Regions from separate parts of the Muricoprocola aceti genome, predicted to be linked through region 2. Evidence: predicted binding sites of a transcription regulator. Region 2 holds the regulator's gene; the other holds the start of a gene.

Region 1 (7,827 bases), on a different contig from region 2:
ACAGATTGTTCTCCTAACGTATCAATTTTAGTTTCCAGTTCTTCCTTTATAAAATCTGGTCCTTTTTCATTAATATACTTTACTATTTCTCCTCCAACAGGCTGTATCAGGGAATTAAGCATTTCATCATTCAGAAACATTTCCAACATGGAGCCCTTTGTTTTGGCTTTAACAGCTTTTCCGGCTTCCTGAACAATAAGATTATCCAAATTCATATGTTGAACAGAATCAAGGATCTGGCTGGACAGTTCAGAAATCAATCTGTTTTTTATCTCTTCATAATTCAACTCGGACGAACATACTTTTGAAACACAGGTATGAAGATCAACAGATAATCCCTGAACAATCTGATCCACAACAGCATTTTCTGTTTCCAAAGAAATCATTTTCTGTTTAATATCATCTTCCGTTAGAAGATCGTCCGCCACAATAATTCCGATTGCTCTGGCAAGCCTTGGCTTTCCTTTAGGAATTGCCCCCGGAGTAAAAGGAAGTTTTCGTCCAAAGATTCTGACTTCCTGTTTAGGATAAAACAGCATTTTGACAGCGATATAATTAGTACAGTATCCAATCAATGCCCCTATAATGGGTCCTGCCAGTTTTTCTAACATTTTTCTTTTTCCTCCATAACACTCATATAAGCCGGACGGATAATCTTATCTGTGCAGATCAGTTCTTCCATACGATGCGCACTCCACCCGACTACCCTCGCTACTGCAAAAATCGCAGTATATAATTCACGTGGAATGCCTAGCATGTCATATACAAATCCGCTGTAAAAGTCCACATTCGGGCTCACTCGTTTTATAGTATTTCTGTTTTCTGCAATCAGTTTAGGTGCAATCACTTCAACATTCTCATAGAGCTGGAGATCGCTCTCCCGGCCTTTCTCTCTTGCCAGCGCTTCCACATATTTTTTAAATACTCTTTCTCTTGGATCCGACAATGTATACACCGCATGTCCCATTCCGTAAATCAACCCTTTTTTGTCAAATACCTGTTTGTCAATTATCTTCATAAGATATGCTGATATTTCTTCTTTATCAGAAAAATCCTTTACATTTTCCCGTATATTATCCATCATCTCCACAACTTTTATGTTTGCGCCGCCATGCTTCGGTCCCTTCAAAGATGACATAGCGGCAGCAATTGTTGAATATGTATCTGAACCGGAAGAGGTCACCACTCTGGTTGTAAAAGTAGAATTATTTCCGCCGCCATGTTCCATATGAAGAATCAATGAAGTATCCAGAACTTTCGCTTCAACCGGTGTGTATTTCTGATCATGCCTGAGCATCATTAGAAGATTCTCAGCTGTAGACAGTTTCGGATCCGGATTATGGATATACATACTCTGGTTTTTTTCGTAATGATTATAGGCATGATATGCATATACAGCAAGGAGTGGAAATTCACTAATCAGTTGGATGCACTGCCGCAACGAATTACTGACGCTGATGTCTTTTGCCTTTTTATCATAAGCAGCCAGTGTCAGAATACTTCTTGTCATTGAATTCATAATATCCTCAGATGGTGCCTTCATAATAACATCTCTGGTAAAGTTCGTTGGAAGCGTTCTGCATGTGCCAATCACTTCCCGGAACTTTTTTTCTTCATCTTCTGAAGGCAATTCCCCCATCAACAGAAGATAAGCGATCTTTTCAAAACCAAGCTGTTCTTCTCCAAGATTGCCAATCAATTTTTCTACCTTATATCCACGATACCACAATTCCCCGTCACAAGGTACTTTTTCTCCATCTTTCACACATGATGATACAATACGGGAAATCTTAGTCAAACCGGTAAGCACACCTTTTCCATTTTCATCCCGCAGCCCCCGGTTAACACCAAACTCTTCATACAATCTAGGATCAATATGATCATTTTTCCGGCAGATAGCTTCATTCTGCACAGCATAATCATTCATCCGCTTCATCAGCTCTCCCATACGAATCGACCTCTCTCATCCCTTTTATTTCGCTGCACATCAGGTTATCCAGTTGTTTCATCATTTTTAATAACATGATCAAATTATCTTTTCCGAATTTGTTGATCACTTTTCCATAATATTCTCTCAGAATCATTTCCTGACCCTTAAACAGTTTCTGTCCCGTTTCTGTAACAGTCACATATGTTCCTTCACTTCCGCTTCCTTCATAAGACCACAGTACCAGTCCACGATCTTTCAGCTTTTCTACCATTTTTGATGTCTGCCGTATTGTCAGCTGCATCTTTTCTGATAAATCCTTTAAATACGTTCTCCCATTATTATTCGGAGAATTTTCTCTCTCAGATTCTATAGTATACAAAGCAATATACTCCTGAAGTGTCATTTTACGAAACAGTTCCTGTATTTTTCCTTTGTTCATCAGATACCGACGATAGGTTAATTCATTTGTAAACTTTCTGATTTCATTTGCATTCAATATTTCTCTCTGCTCTGGCATCTTCAACCGCTCCTCTCTTTTTATTTACATCAATACATGTTATTTTCTTATTTAATCCCCAATTTCTGCCTGAATTTTAATGGCAAAATCAACCGCATTTTCCAGATCTTCTTCATCCGGATGGGTATTTCCCAGTCGAAACATCTGCTGCATCTCTTTTTCTTTACTTGGCATCTGGCTGATCATAATTTTCCTTCTATCTGACTCCACATTCCCCTGACAGAGAAACATTCCCAGATACTCTCCCTCGTCCGGGTACCAGACTTCAAGATTTTTTTCAAGCTTTTCTTTATATTGTTCTGTCGGCACATAACCGCAGGTAACGAACACTGCATATTTTCCGCCTGTAATCTGCTCAAATACATCTGAGATATCCATGCTGCAGGAATAACCATGAATTCCAAACCCGATCAGATAGACATCCGCCGCAGGTATATCCTGCTCTGTATCAATATCTACAATTGTTTTATCCTCTGTATTTAAAGCACCATAGATCTTTTCTGCTATTAAACGTGTATTGCCACTTTTTGACTGATATATAACTGCATATTTCATAATGAACCTCATTTCATATAAAAATAATAAAAGAGAACAAAAAGAGGAGATGTACCAGCCATCTCCCCATTTTGTTGCTCTCCAGTTATTTGATTTTACCTATTCACTTTAATACATTTCCGGCTGTGGCTGTGGTGCAGGTGTATTATCCTTAATGTCCGCTACCGCAGCTTCTGTAGTTAGAAGTGTGGCTGCCACGCTTACCGCATTCGTTAATGCATTCTTTGTTACCTTTACCGGATCAATAATACCCTGTTTCATCATATCCACAAAGGTTTCTGATGATGCATCAAATCCCATGCCAGGTTCACTCTTCTTTACCTGATCTACGATAACAGGACCTTCCAGACCGGCATTCTCCACAATCGTATAAAGTGGTGCTTCCAATGCCTTTGCTACGATTCTGGCTCCAGTCTTCTCATCACCCTCCAGAGTTGCTAACAGTTCTTCTACTTTTTTCTGTGCATGGATATATGCAGATCCGCCGCCGCAGATAATGCCTTCCGATACGGCTGCTTTTGTTGCGTTCATGGCATCTTCCATGCGGTATTTAGCTTCCTTCATTTCTGTTTCTGTTGCCGCGCCGACACGGATTACGGCAACACCTCCACCCATCTTGGCGATACGATCCATGAGTTTATCTTTATCAACATCTGAAGTTGTGTCAGCTATCTGTCTCTTCAGGCTGGTGATACGTGCATCAATATCTTCCTTGTTACCGGCTCCGTCTACGATCGTTGTATTTTCCTTTGTAACCTTTACAGATTTTGCACGGCCAAGCATATCCATCGTGATATCTTTCAGTTCAAGACCCAGATCCTCCATGATTACCTGACCACCGGTAAGTGTTGCGATATCTTCAAGCATTGCCTTTCTGCTGTCACCATATCCCGGTGCCTTTACAGCAACGACCTTCAGGGTACCTCTCAGTCTGTTGACAATCAATGTGGTAAGTGCCTCTCCCTCCACATCTTCTGCAATGATGAGGAGTTCTTTCCTCTCTCTCATCACATTTTCCAAAATGGGAAGGATGTCCTGGATATTTGAAATCTTCTTATCAGTCATGAGGATATAAGGATCCTCCATGTTGGCGATCATTTTTTCTTTATCATCACACATGTATCCGGAAAGATATCCATTATCGAACTGCATACCTTCGACTACGTCGATCTCCGTCTTCATGGTCTTTGATTCTTCAATCGTAATAACGCCGTTCTCTCCGACTTTTTCCATTGCATCGGCAATCATCTCACCGACTTCTTCATTACCGGAAGAGATTGCAGCTACTTTTGCAATATGATCCTTCCCAGTAACAGGATGGCTCATTTCTTCAATTGCCTGTACAGCCACATCTGCTGCCTTCTTCATTCCTTTTCTTAAAACAATGGCATTTGCACCTGCTGCGATATTTTTCATTCCTTCTTTTACAAGTGCCTGTGCCAGAACTGTAGCTGTTGTTGTTCCATCTCCCGCAATGTCGTTTGTCTTGGTAGCCACCTCTTTTACAAGCTGTGCGCCCATATTTTCAAAACGATCTTCCAGTTCGATCTCTTTTGCAATGGTCACACCATCGTTTGTAATTAATGGTGCACCGTAAGATTTATCCAGTACAACATTTCTTCCTTTTGGCCCCAATGTTACCTTTACTGTATCTGCCAGTCTGTCTACGCCGGCTTCCATTTTTTTTCGAACATCAATATCAAAACTAATCTCTTTTGCCATGATAATTTCCTTCTTTCTACTGTTTCTATTACTCGACAATTGCCAGAATGTCATCCTGGATTACAATTTTATATTCTTCGTCGCCAATTTTTACTTCTGTGCCGCCGTATTCAGAAATAATGACTTTATCTCCTTCTTTTACCTGCATGGCAACCCTCTGTCCGTCTTTACATTTTCCCGGACCAACTGCAATTACTACAGCTTCCTGCGGTTTCTCTTTTGCGCTGTCTGGCAGAATGATTCCTGATTCTGTCTTTTCTTCAACATCCTGATACTGAAGAACTACTTTGTCACCCAATGGTTTTAATTTCATATGAATAACCTGCCTTTCTTTTGTTAGCACTCTTGCTTGTTGAGTGCCATCGTGTTTCGCAAAAAATATGTTTCTCGCGAAACATGTTTTATTTTTAAATTATTTATTTTTAAAGTATTATATCACCTGTATTTCTCTTGTCAATAGGTTTCCAAAATAATTTAAAAAAGATGCGAAGCACCTTAACCATTACTTTGCATCTTTTGATCATCTAAATTAATTCATTTATATTTTTCCTGATTTTTTCCAATACTTCCCGAAAAACCTTCAATTCTTCTTCCGACACACCTTTTAAAATCATCCCGTTCATTGCTTCCCTTCTCTTCGTCATTTCTGTTACCAGATCCTTCGCATAATCAGATATTTCATAATGAATATATCTTCTATCATTCTTATCCGGTATCGCAATAAGATAATTTCTCCTGCAGAGACTGTCAACTGCCTGCGAAATATGTCCACGGTTCATCATCAACTGATGGTGGATATCCGTAGAGGTATTATGTGTTCCGCATTTTGACAGGAAGTATAATATCTCCAGTTCTGCTCTTTTCATATCATATTTTTCTCGTAATTCAACGCTCTGTTCCTCTAACAGCTTTTTAAACTGTCCTCCCTGCAATATGATATCAATTTGTGTATCCATTTAGTTCAGCTTCTTTCAATGTTTTTTTCATTCTATCACAAGTTTAATAATTCGTCACCATTTAATTTTAAACGACTTTTTTGTTTCCTCTTAATTAATGATTAACATCTGGAATCTATTCCGCTGAATCTAATATCAGTAATTATTTTATTTCGCAAAGTTCACAAAGTCTTCACACAATTATTAGCACTCTCTATTGACGAGTGCTAATTCATATGTTATATTACACATAGAACAAAGAAAGAGAATATGATTTTTCTTCCTGATATTCATAAATCAACACTTCGGGTTTCTCCGATAGTGCAAACTTTAGTTTATGTCATGAAAGGAGATATGACTTATGTTAATGCCTAGTATTTTTGGAGAAAATTTATTTGATGATTTTATGGATGATTTTGCTTTTCCGGACATCGATAAAAAATTGTATGGAAAACATGCTCCCCATATCATGAAGACTGATGTGAAGGAAAAAGACAACGCTTACGAAGTGGCAATTGATCTTCCTGGATTTAAGAAAGACGAGATTCAGATCCAGCTTGAAAACGGTTATGTAACTGTAAGTGCAGCAAAAGGTCTGGATAAAGATGAAAAAGATAAGGAAGGAAAATATATCCGCCGCGAGCGTTATACCGGAAATGTAAGCAGAAGCTTTTATGTAGGAAATAATGTTCAGAGAGAAGACATCCATCCGAAATTTGAAAATGGTATTCTTTCCTTTACTGTTCCAAAAGAGCAGAAGGCAGTAGAAAACAACTCACATTATATTTCCATCGAAGGTTAATCTCAAACGGGCAGGGAATAAAACCCCTGCCTGTTTTAAAAGCCAAATGCAATCGGAAAAGAGGTTTTTGATATGAGTAAAACGACATCAAGAGTATTATGGATTTTAGCCGGAATCTTTCTGATTATAACCGGGATCGGATGTTTGAGGAATCCCGGAAAAATTCTTTATGGTCTTCCCATTATCTTTGGAGTTGCCATGATGTTTTCCGGCATTATAGATATTGTGATATTTGCAGCCGGTCATGATTATATGGCAGGATCTGGCTGGTTTCTTGCTGACGGCATTCTAACCGTACTGATGTCTTTATTCATTTTGGGAAATGGATGGTTTACAGCAATGACTATTTCCTTTATTTTAGGAATGTGGCTGATTTTTTCAGGTATCACCAAACTGGTTAATTCCTTTGACCTTCAAAAACTGGGAGTAAAGGGCTGGGGCTGGTTTACAGTACTTGGAATCCTTCTGACTGTGATTGGTTTTCTGTCATTCACACATCCATTTGCAAGTATTGCAGCTATGGCCTGGGTAATCGGATTTTTCCTGATCCTACAGGGTATTGTATCTGTCATGCGTGGATGCTTTTCCAATCGCTTCTGGATGTAAAATATAACAAAAAATAACATTGCCAAGGAGGAAAAAAGGCACCTCTTCATATAGATTCGGCTGCATACAAAATTGTGTGCAGCCTTTTTTAACGAATGCCTAATTCCAAAAACAATTTGAATATTCTTGTGCGATGAAATCGCACTTCCGGAAATCTGGAAATCAGATGTCTGGGAAGTGGAAATCATCTTATGCGAGTTTACTCGCGTAATGTTTTATTGCTAACTTTCTGTGTACTTTCACATCACTTCTCTGGCTTCTTAACTGTGCCCTGCGAAGACTGTGGGCTGCTTCATCAGCAGCTGCAATCGTTGCACCGGAACCATCTACAGCAGCATTATCATCTCCATTCTCTCCCATTTGATTTCTGGCATATAGTGCCGCACCGGCTGCTACCTTTCGACCCATTCCTGTTCCGGCTCCATGGATCATGCCGGATCCTTCATCTCCAAAAGAAAGTCTCCCCGATTTTGCCTGTTCTTCTGTCAGTCTCTTTCGGACACGTTTCTTCTTTACTTGATCTTTCTGATCCGAGCTACCGGATACTTCCGGAATCTGTTCCTGAGAATGAAGCTTTCTCTGGTACCGGCTGTCCTTTCTTTCTATGATTCTTTCACTGCTTGCTTTTAAAAAAGTTCTTGCAGGTCTTTCTTCAGATGCAATATCCGAAGACATTCTTAATTCCTGCACATACCTTCTCATGCGTCGGTTATCAGTTCTTCCGGAACTGTCCGACAGCCTTTTGCCGGGAGCCGCATTT
Region 2 (7,827 bases):
TCAACTCCATTTTATCGCTTTTCGGCAGCCCCTGAAACAGCACAACTTCATTGCCAAGTTCCTGATCTGATTCCCGAATCTCACAGATTCTGGTATCCACTGCATCATTTCCAACTGCTGTGATTTCACAGTAGTACTCTTTGTTATTCTGTCCATTGATGACACAGATTTTGTCGCCCACAGACATACGGAGTACATTTTTGATATGATTCACATCTCCGCCGGTAATGGTGATGCTATTCTCGCCCATAGCCGGCTCTTCCACAAAAAATCGATGCATATTAGCCTATCTTTCTGGCGGTCACAGATACCCACTCGCCCTGATGTGTTACTTCTACTACTTCCAGGCCTGCCGCCTTTACTGCTGCCACTACGCTTTCCTCTTTGTCATCAATAATACCGGAGGTAATATACAGACCACCTTTTTTCATCTGATGCAGGATCACAGGTGTCAGCGGGATCAGAACATCTGCAAGAATATTGGCTACAACAATGTCATACTTCTCATATTCTACTTCATCCTGGATCTTTTTATCGTCAATAATATTTCCCAGAATCATATCCATGTCTGTCACTGGTACCTCATTGGCTTCCAGATTCTCTTTTACTGCTGAAATCGCACATGGATCCAGATCTGTTCCTACCGCATGAGCCGCTCCCAGCTTCAGGGCTGCAATCGACAAGATACCACTTCCGGTACCTACATCCAAAATCTGTGTATCTTTATTGACATATTTCTTCAACTGTCTCATACACAGCTGTGTCGTCTCATGCATGCCGGTACCAAAAGCTGTACCAGGATCAATATGAATGATCATCTTATCCTGATCTTCCGGCTTTACCTCTTCCCAGGATGGAATAATCAGAATATCATCCACATAGAACTGATGGAAATACTGCTTCCAGTTATTGATCCAGTCCTTGTCCTCTGTCTGACTTTCCGTAATCGTACCTTCTCCGATGTCCATAAACATACGGAGTTCTTCCAGTGCTTCCTTCACTCTGTCCAGAAGCGGCTGTGGATCCTGATCTTCTTCTACGTAGAAATTCAGGTAGGCAATTCCGTCATCTGCCGGTCCGTCTGGCAGAATATCTACAAACATCTGTTTTTTATCTGACTCTGTTAAAGGCACTTTATCCTCAATCTCTACACCCTCTACGCCTGCATCTGCCAGTGTGGAGATCACTATGTCTTCCACCTCTGACCTGGTTTTTAATGTATATTTATTCCATTTCATTTACAGGATCCTCATTCTTTCCTATCTGACTCTAATCTTCAAAGGTTTCTTTTAATTTATCCATAAAGCCCTTTTTCTTTGGCTTTTCCTCTTTTTTTGCTGTATCTGTATTCTGCTGATTCAGGCTGTTACCAGTTGCTGCATCAAATGCTTTCAGGGCTTCTTTTGCCTCATTATTCAGCCTGGTCGGCACCTGAACAACCAGTGTTACATAATGGTCACCTCTGACAGATTTATTTCTCAGAGATGGAACTCCTTTTCCTTTCAGGCGAATACGGGTATCCGTCTGCGTACCTGGCTTCACATTATACATCACATCTCCGTCAATGGTACTGATCCGTACATCGCCGCCAAGAGTAGCCTGTGCAAAGCTCATTGGTGCGGTAGAATAAATGTTCATATCCTGTCTCTGGAATATCGGATGTCTCTGGACAACCACTTCTACCAGCAGATCTCCTCTTGGGCCGCCATTGGTTCCCGGTTCTCCCTTGCCTGCAATTCTGACGCACTGACCATTATCAATACCTGCCGGAATAGACACCTTGATCTTCTTTCTGCTGGAAGTATAACCCGTGCCTCCACAGGAAGTACATTTTTCTTTGATGATCTTTCCGGTTCCGCCACAATCTGGACAGGTCGTTACATTCTGCACCATGCCAAACAGGGACTGCTGTGTCATAACAACCTGACCACGGCCGCCACATTTCGGACATGTCTCCGGACTGGTTCCAGGCTTGGCACCTGTTCCGTGACAGTTGGTACATTCATCCTTTAAGGAAAGCTCCAGTTCTTTCTCACAGCCAAATACAGCTTCTTCGAAAGTGATTCTTACGGATGCACGTAAATTAGCCCCTTTCATTGGACCATTGTTGGCTCTTCGTCTGGATCCACCGCCAAAGAGATCTCCAAAAATATCTCCAAAGATGTCTCCCATATCCGCTCCGTTGAAATCAAATCCGCCGGCACCTCCGCCACCCTGTTCAAAGGCCGCATGACCAAACTGGTCATACTGATGACGTTTGTTATCATCTGATAAAACAGAGTATGCTTCTGCTGCTTCTTTAAACTTCTGCTCGGCTTCTTTATCTCCAGGATTCATATCCGGATGATACTTCTTGGCCAGCTGCCGATATGCTTTTTTTATGGTAGCTGCATCGGCATTTCGGTCAACGCCCAGCACTTCGTAATAATCTCTTTTTGTTTCCGCCATTTTTCTCTCCTAGCGCCCAAAAGACGGGGGATATGCTCCTCCGTCCCCTGGGACTTTCTATTTACTTCGTAATGCTTCAGTGCCTTCCCATGTTGTCTCATCCGCGATGGATTCGACACGCACCAGAACTTACTTTACACCTCTTTATAGTCTGCGTCAATGACATCATCATCATTATTCTGTGCTGTGCTGCCCTGGCTGTACTGAGCACCGCCCATATCAGGACCAGCTCCCTGTGGACCAGCCTGCGCTCCCTGACTCTGTTCGTATACTTTTGCGAATACTTTCTGAGCACTTTCCATCAGTTTTTCTTTTGCAGCTTTGATCTCAGCTACCTGAGCATCTGTCATTTCTTCTGGATTGCTCTTTTCTACCAGCTCTTTCAATACTGTAATATCAGCTTCTACGGCTGTCTTATCGTTAGCATCCAGTTTGTCTCCTACTTCTTCCAGAGCCTTTTCTGTCTGGAATACCATAGCATCTGCATCATTTCTTGCATCAATTGCTTCTTTTCTCTTCTTATCCTGTGTTTCGAATTCAGCAGCTTCTTTTACTGCTTTTTCAATATCACTGTCAGACATGTTAGATCCGGAAGTAATGGTAATGTGCTGTTCTTTTCCTGTTCCAAGATCTTTTGCAGATACATTTACAATACCATTTGCATCGATATCAAAGGTAACTTCAATCTGTGGCACACCTCTTCTTGCTGGTGGGATACCATCCAGTCTGAACTGGCCAAGGGACTTGTTATCTTTCGCAAACTGTCTCTCACCCTGTACTACATGGATATCAACGGCTGTCTGATTATCTGCTGCAGTAGAGAATACCTGACTCTTCTTAGTAGGGATCGTTGTGTTTCTCTCGATCAGTCTGGTTGCTACACCACCCATGGTCTCGATAGACAGGGACAATGGTGTTACATCCAGAAGAAGGATATCGCCTGCGCCTGTATCGCCAGCTAAGTTACCACCCTGGATTGCTGCACCGATTGCTACACATTCATCCGGGTTCAGAGTCTTACTCGGCTCTTTACCTGTCAGGGCTTTTACTTTATCCTGTACAGCCGGGATACGTGTAGATCCACCAACCAGAAGTACTTTAGACAGATCAGATGCTGTGATACCTGCATCACGTAATGCATTCTGTACCGGGATAGCTGTTCTCTCTACCAGGTCATGAGTCAGTTCATCGAATTTTGCTCTGGAGAGGTTCATATCAAAGTGCTTTGGTCCTTCTGCTGTTGCAGTGATGAATGGCAGGTTGATATTTGTGGTTGTAGCAGAAGAAAGTTCTTTCTTTGCTTTTTCAGCTGCTTCTTTTAATCTCTGAAGAGCCATCTTATCTACAGAAAGGTCTACACCTTCTGCTTTCTTAAATTCATCAATCATGTAATTTGTGATCTTCTGGTCGAAGTCATCACCACCCAGTCTGTTATCACCGTTCGTTGCCAGAACTTCAATGACACCATCACCAATCTCAATGATAGATACATCAAATGTACCGCCACCAAGGTCATATACCATAATTTTCTGTTCTTTTTCGTTATCAAGACCATACGCAAGTGCAGCAGCAGTAGGCTCGTTAATAATACGTTTTACATCCAGACCTGCGATCTTACCGGCATCTTTTGTTGCCTGACGCTGTGCATCATTGAAATATGCAGGTACCGTAATGACTGCTTCAGATACTTTTTCACCAAGATAATTCTCAGCATCTGCTTTCAGCTTCTGAAGAATCATTGCGGAGATCTCCTGTGGTGTATAGTTCTTTCCATCGATAGACACTTTATAATCAGTACCCATATGTCTCTTGATAGAAGAGATGGTCTTATCTGCGTTGGTTACTGCCTGACGTTTTGCAGGTTCACCAACCAGTCTTTCACCTGTTTTTGAAAATGCTACAACAGACGGTGTTGTTCTTGCACCTTCTGTATTTGTTACAACGGTAGGTTTTCCACCTTCCATAACTGCTACACAACTGTTTGTTGTACCAAGGTCGATACCAATAATTTTACTCATAATTTTGTCCTCCTATATACATAACTGTAATACTGAAAAAACTAATTTGCTACTTTTACCATGCTGTGTCTGACTACCTGATCCTTGTAAAGGTATCCCTTCTGGAATTCCTCTACTACCACATTCTCACCGGCTTCCTCATCTTCCACATGCATCACTGCATTATGGAAATCCGGGTTGAACTCTGTGCCCACTGCTTCAATCGGCTTTACATTCAGTTTATCCATGGTATCCATGAACTGTCTGTAAATTTTTTCCATTCCTTCTACGAATGGATCTGCCTTTGACTCTTCCGGCACAGCTGCCAGACCGCGTTCAAAATTATCAATCACTGGAAGAATCTGCTCAATGACACTTTTGGCTCCCATCTCAAACATTCCTGCTTTTTCCTTTTCGGAACGCTTACGGAAGTTCTCGAATTCTGCCATCTGACGTTTTACTTTGTCTGTCAGTTCCTCAACCAGTTCTGCATTCTTATCTTTCTTTTCTTTTTTCCAGAACTTTTTGTCTTTCTTTTCTTCCTGTGCTGTCTCTTCTTTTTCTTCTTTTACAGATTCAGCAGCTGCATCTTCCACACTCTGATCTGTTTCTGTGTTCTGGCCGGTCTCTGTCTCATTGTCAGTAACCTCTTCTGCAGCTTCTTCCATGTTCTTTTCCATGTTTTCTTCTGCCACTTTCATCGACCACCTTTCTGTTCTATCATTTTTGACTCTACTGTTCTTCAAAGACGTTGTCTAACTGTCTCTTCAAAGTTTTCAGTGAATCAACGACTTTTTCATAATCCATTCGTTTCGGTCCGATAATTCCTATCGTTCCCCTGATGCCGCTTCCCAATTCATAGGTTGCCGTCACTACACTGCAGTCCTTCATATTCTGAATTGGAGCTTCATTGCCTATATAAACCTGAATTCCGATATCGGATGTCTGAGCCATACTCTCTGTCACCAGACTTGCCAGTTCTTTTTTTTCTTCAAAAGCACTGATCAGCTCGCTGGCCCTGGAACTGTCTGACAGTTCCGGATACTTGAAGATGTTCGTTGCGCCACTGGTGTAAATCTCCATCTCATCATCCATCTGTATGGTCTCTGCTACGGTATCCAGAACTTTGCTTACCACATCACTGTGGATACCAGCCTGTTCCTTCAGCTTCGTGATCAGCCCAAGATTAATCTCTTCCATTGCAAGACCATTTAATGCTGTATTTAACAGGATGTTCAGTTTTAATAGCATCTCATTGTTCAGCCCATGTTCAAAATTCAGCATCTTGTTCTTCACAATATTGCCCTCTGCCACAACCACTGCCAGAAGCTGTGTCTCACTGATAATGGAGAGCTGTATAAACTTCAGCTTTGTTCTGTGATACTGCGGTGCTGAAATCAAGGTTGCATAATTCGTATTGTTTGCCAGGACCTTAACCACCTGCTTCAGTACAGATTCCATACGATCCTGCTTCTGAATCATCATGTTCTGCATCTCTTTGACTTCCTTGTCTTTCTGCTCCATCAGATAGTCCACATACATACGATAACCCTGATCTGATGGAATCCTGCCTGCAGATGTGTGAGGCTGTATAATCAGTCCCATCTCTTCCAGATCAGCCATCTCATTACGAATCGTTGCTGAACTCAGGTTTAAGTCTGCGTATTTTGAAATTGTTCTGGATCCAACCGGTTCACCAGTCTCCAGATAGGTTTTAATGATAGCATTAAAAATTTTCCATTTTCTATCATCCAGACGCATCCTCATTCCTCCTTTGGTTGTTAGCACTCGTCACTATCGAGTGCTAATTTCCATGACCTTAAGATATCACCTGTATTTCGAAATGTCAATAGGCTTTTTTACTTTTATTTGACTTTTTTTGGAAATATGCTAAACTTTGATTGCAGTATTGTATTTACTGCATATTTACAATTTCATAAGAAAGGACTTTGTGATGAAAATTCGAAATTATCTCACGATTCTGTTTGCCACTCTGGCCATCCTGTTTCTGCTTGGACTCGCCGGGTATCTGACCTATGAGAATGCCGATGATGCCAATCCGGTGAAGAAGACGATTGCCAGCATCTTTCCGGGTCTGCCTTCTCTGTCTTCTTCGACCAGACAAGCTACAGAGGCAGCTCAGACGGAGCAGACAGAAGCCGAAAGCAGTGCTCCTGCTGTTGAAACAGCCAGCACCGTTCCTGCTCATTCTATTGTATTTGTAGGTGATTCCAGAACGGTCAGCATGGGAGAAGCCGTTCAAGATTCCTGCACCTATCTTGGAAAGGAAGGGGAAGGTTATCAGTGGTTTGCAGATGATGGTGTCTTTGAGCTTCGGACTCTTCTGGAGAATGATCCTTCTCAGACCATTGTCTATAATCTGGGAGTCAATGATCCGGAAAACATGAATCTCTACATTGAACTGTATCAAAGTATTGCAAGAGAATTCACGGATACGCCATTTTATTATTTATCTGTTAATCCTCTTTCTGATGATGCGCAGTGTAATACCACCAATGATATGATTCAGGAATTCAATCAGGCATTAAAAGCCGCTTTTCCTGACCACTACCTGGACTGTTATGATTACCTGACAGAACAGGGATATGATACCGTAGACGGGCTTCATTATACAGAAGCTACTTCGAATCTTATACATAACTACGTAGTAGAACAGGTTCTGGCAAACGCATAAGAGAACAAAAAAAGAATCCTCAAAATGGATTCTTTTTTTGTTCTCTTTTTCTTCAATAATTAAATCAGATAAATATATCCCAACAGCTGTCTTCCTCCTGCCCAATTGTAAATACTCTGATACTTGAACACAATGTTGGACCGGTCTGCTGCAGGAACGGTTGTTCCAAATGCGTATCCTGATTCAGATACATATGGCACACCATTAACGATGTCCTCTACAACCGCAATATGCGCATCTCCACTTGAACCATAATTAAAAATGGCAAGTGCACCTATCTTTGGTGATGTTCCGTAACTGAATACTCTCTTAGAAGCATTCGTATTATAGATACCTACCGGATCTCCACCGAATATCTGCTGTACCCTTGAAATATTGCCGCCTGCGCTGGCTACGATCTCCATAGCACGTCCGCATGCATACCAGGTGCAGTTACCTAATACATAATAATTTGCGTAATACTTCTTACCTGTCGGTGCCAGACTGTTGTACTTGTAGTAAATATTGTAAGAAGAATTGTAATAATACGGATTCGATACTGCCGGTCTTCCGGTTCTTGCTTTATATCCGGATGGCTTTGTCACGATACCTGAATAATCCAGACTCTCAGAATTACCTGCTGTATTATTGCTTCCTGTTGAACCAGGAGATACATTATTGCTTCCGGCATTTACAGTAAGTGATCTC

Evidence for each region. Region 2 encodes HrcA, which represses chaperone genes, less so after heat shock. Its sites were predicted from a motif close to TGTTAGCACTCNNNNNNNNNGAGTGCTAACA; they were not measured.
Region 1: the regulator HrcA is predicted to act here: its motif matches at 5,862-5,892, upstream of OCV47_RS11480 (Hsp20/alpha crystallin family protein).

What each region holds. Positions count from the first base shown of each region.
Region 1 is NZ_JAOQKE010000016.1:11,472-19,298, reverse strand. Features, by position in the region: gene OCV47_RS11515 (DUF445 domain-containing protein) at 1-611, opposite strand, end outside; gene OCV47_RS11510 (citrate/2-methylcitrate synthase) at 605-1,936, opposite strand; gene OCV47_RS11505 (MarR family transcriptional regulator) at 1,920-2,447, opposite strand; gene OCV47_RS11500 (flavodoxin family protein) at 2,499-3,002, opposite strand; gene groL (chaperonin GroEL) at 3,111-4,724, opposite strand; gene OCV47_RS11490 (co-chaperone GroES) at 4,753-5,037, opposite strand; gene OCV47_RS11485 (MarR family winged helix-turn-helix transcriptional regulator) at 5,249-5,680, opposite strand; gene OCV47_RS11480 (Hsp20/alpha crystallin family protein) at 6,021-6,461, shown strand; gene OCV47_RS11475 (HdeD family acid-resistance protein) at 6,534-7,067, shown strand; gene OCV47_RS11470 (hypothetical protein) at 7,257-7,827, opposite strand, start outside.
Region 2 is NZ_JAOQKE010000001.1:380,839-388,665, forward strand. Features, by position in the region: gene OCV47_RS01900 (16S rRNA (uracil(1498)-N(3))-methyltransferase) at 1-280, opposite strand, end outside; gene prmA (50S ribosomal protein L11 methyltransferase) at 282-1,238, opposite strand; gene dnaJ (molecular chaperone DnaJ) at 1,270-2,448, opposite strand; gene dnaK (molecular chaperone DnaK) at 2,583-4,466, opposite strand; gene grpE (nucleotide exchange factor GrpE) at 4,508-5,146, opposite strand; gene hrcA (heat-inducible transcriptional repressor HrcA) at 5,178-6,212, opposite strand; gene OCV47_RS01930 (SGNH/GDSL hydrolase family protein) at 6,400-7,140, shown strand; gene OCV47_RS01935 (CHAP domain-containing protein) at 7,200-7,827, opposite strand, start outside.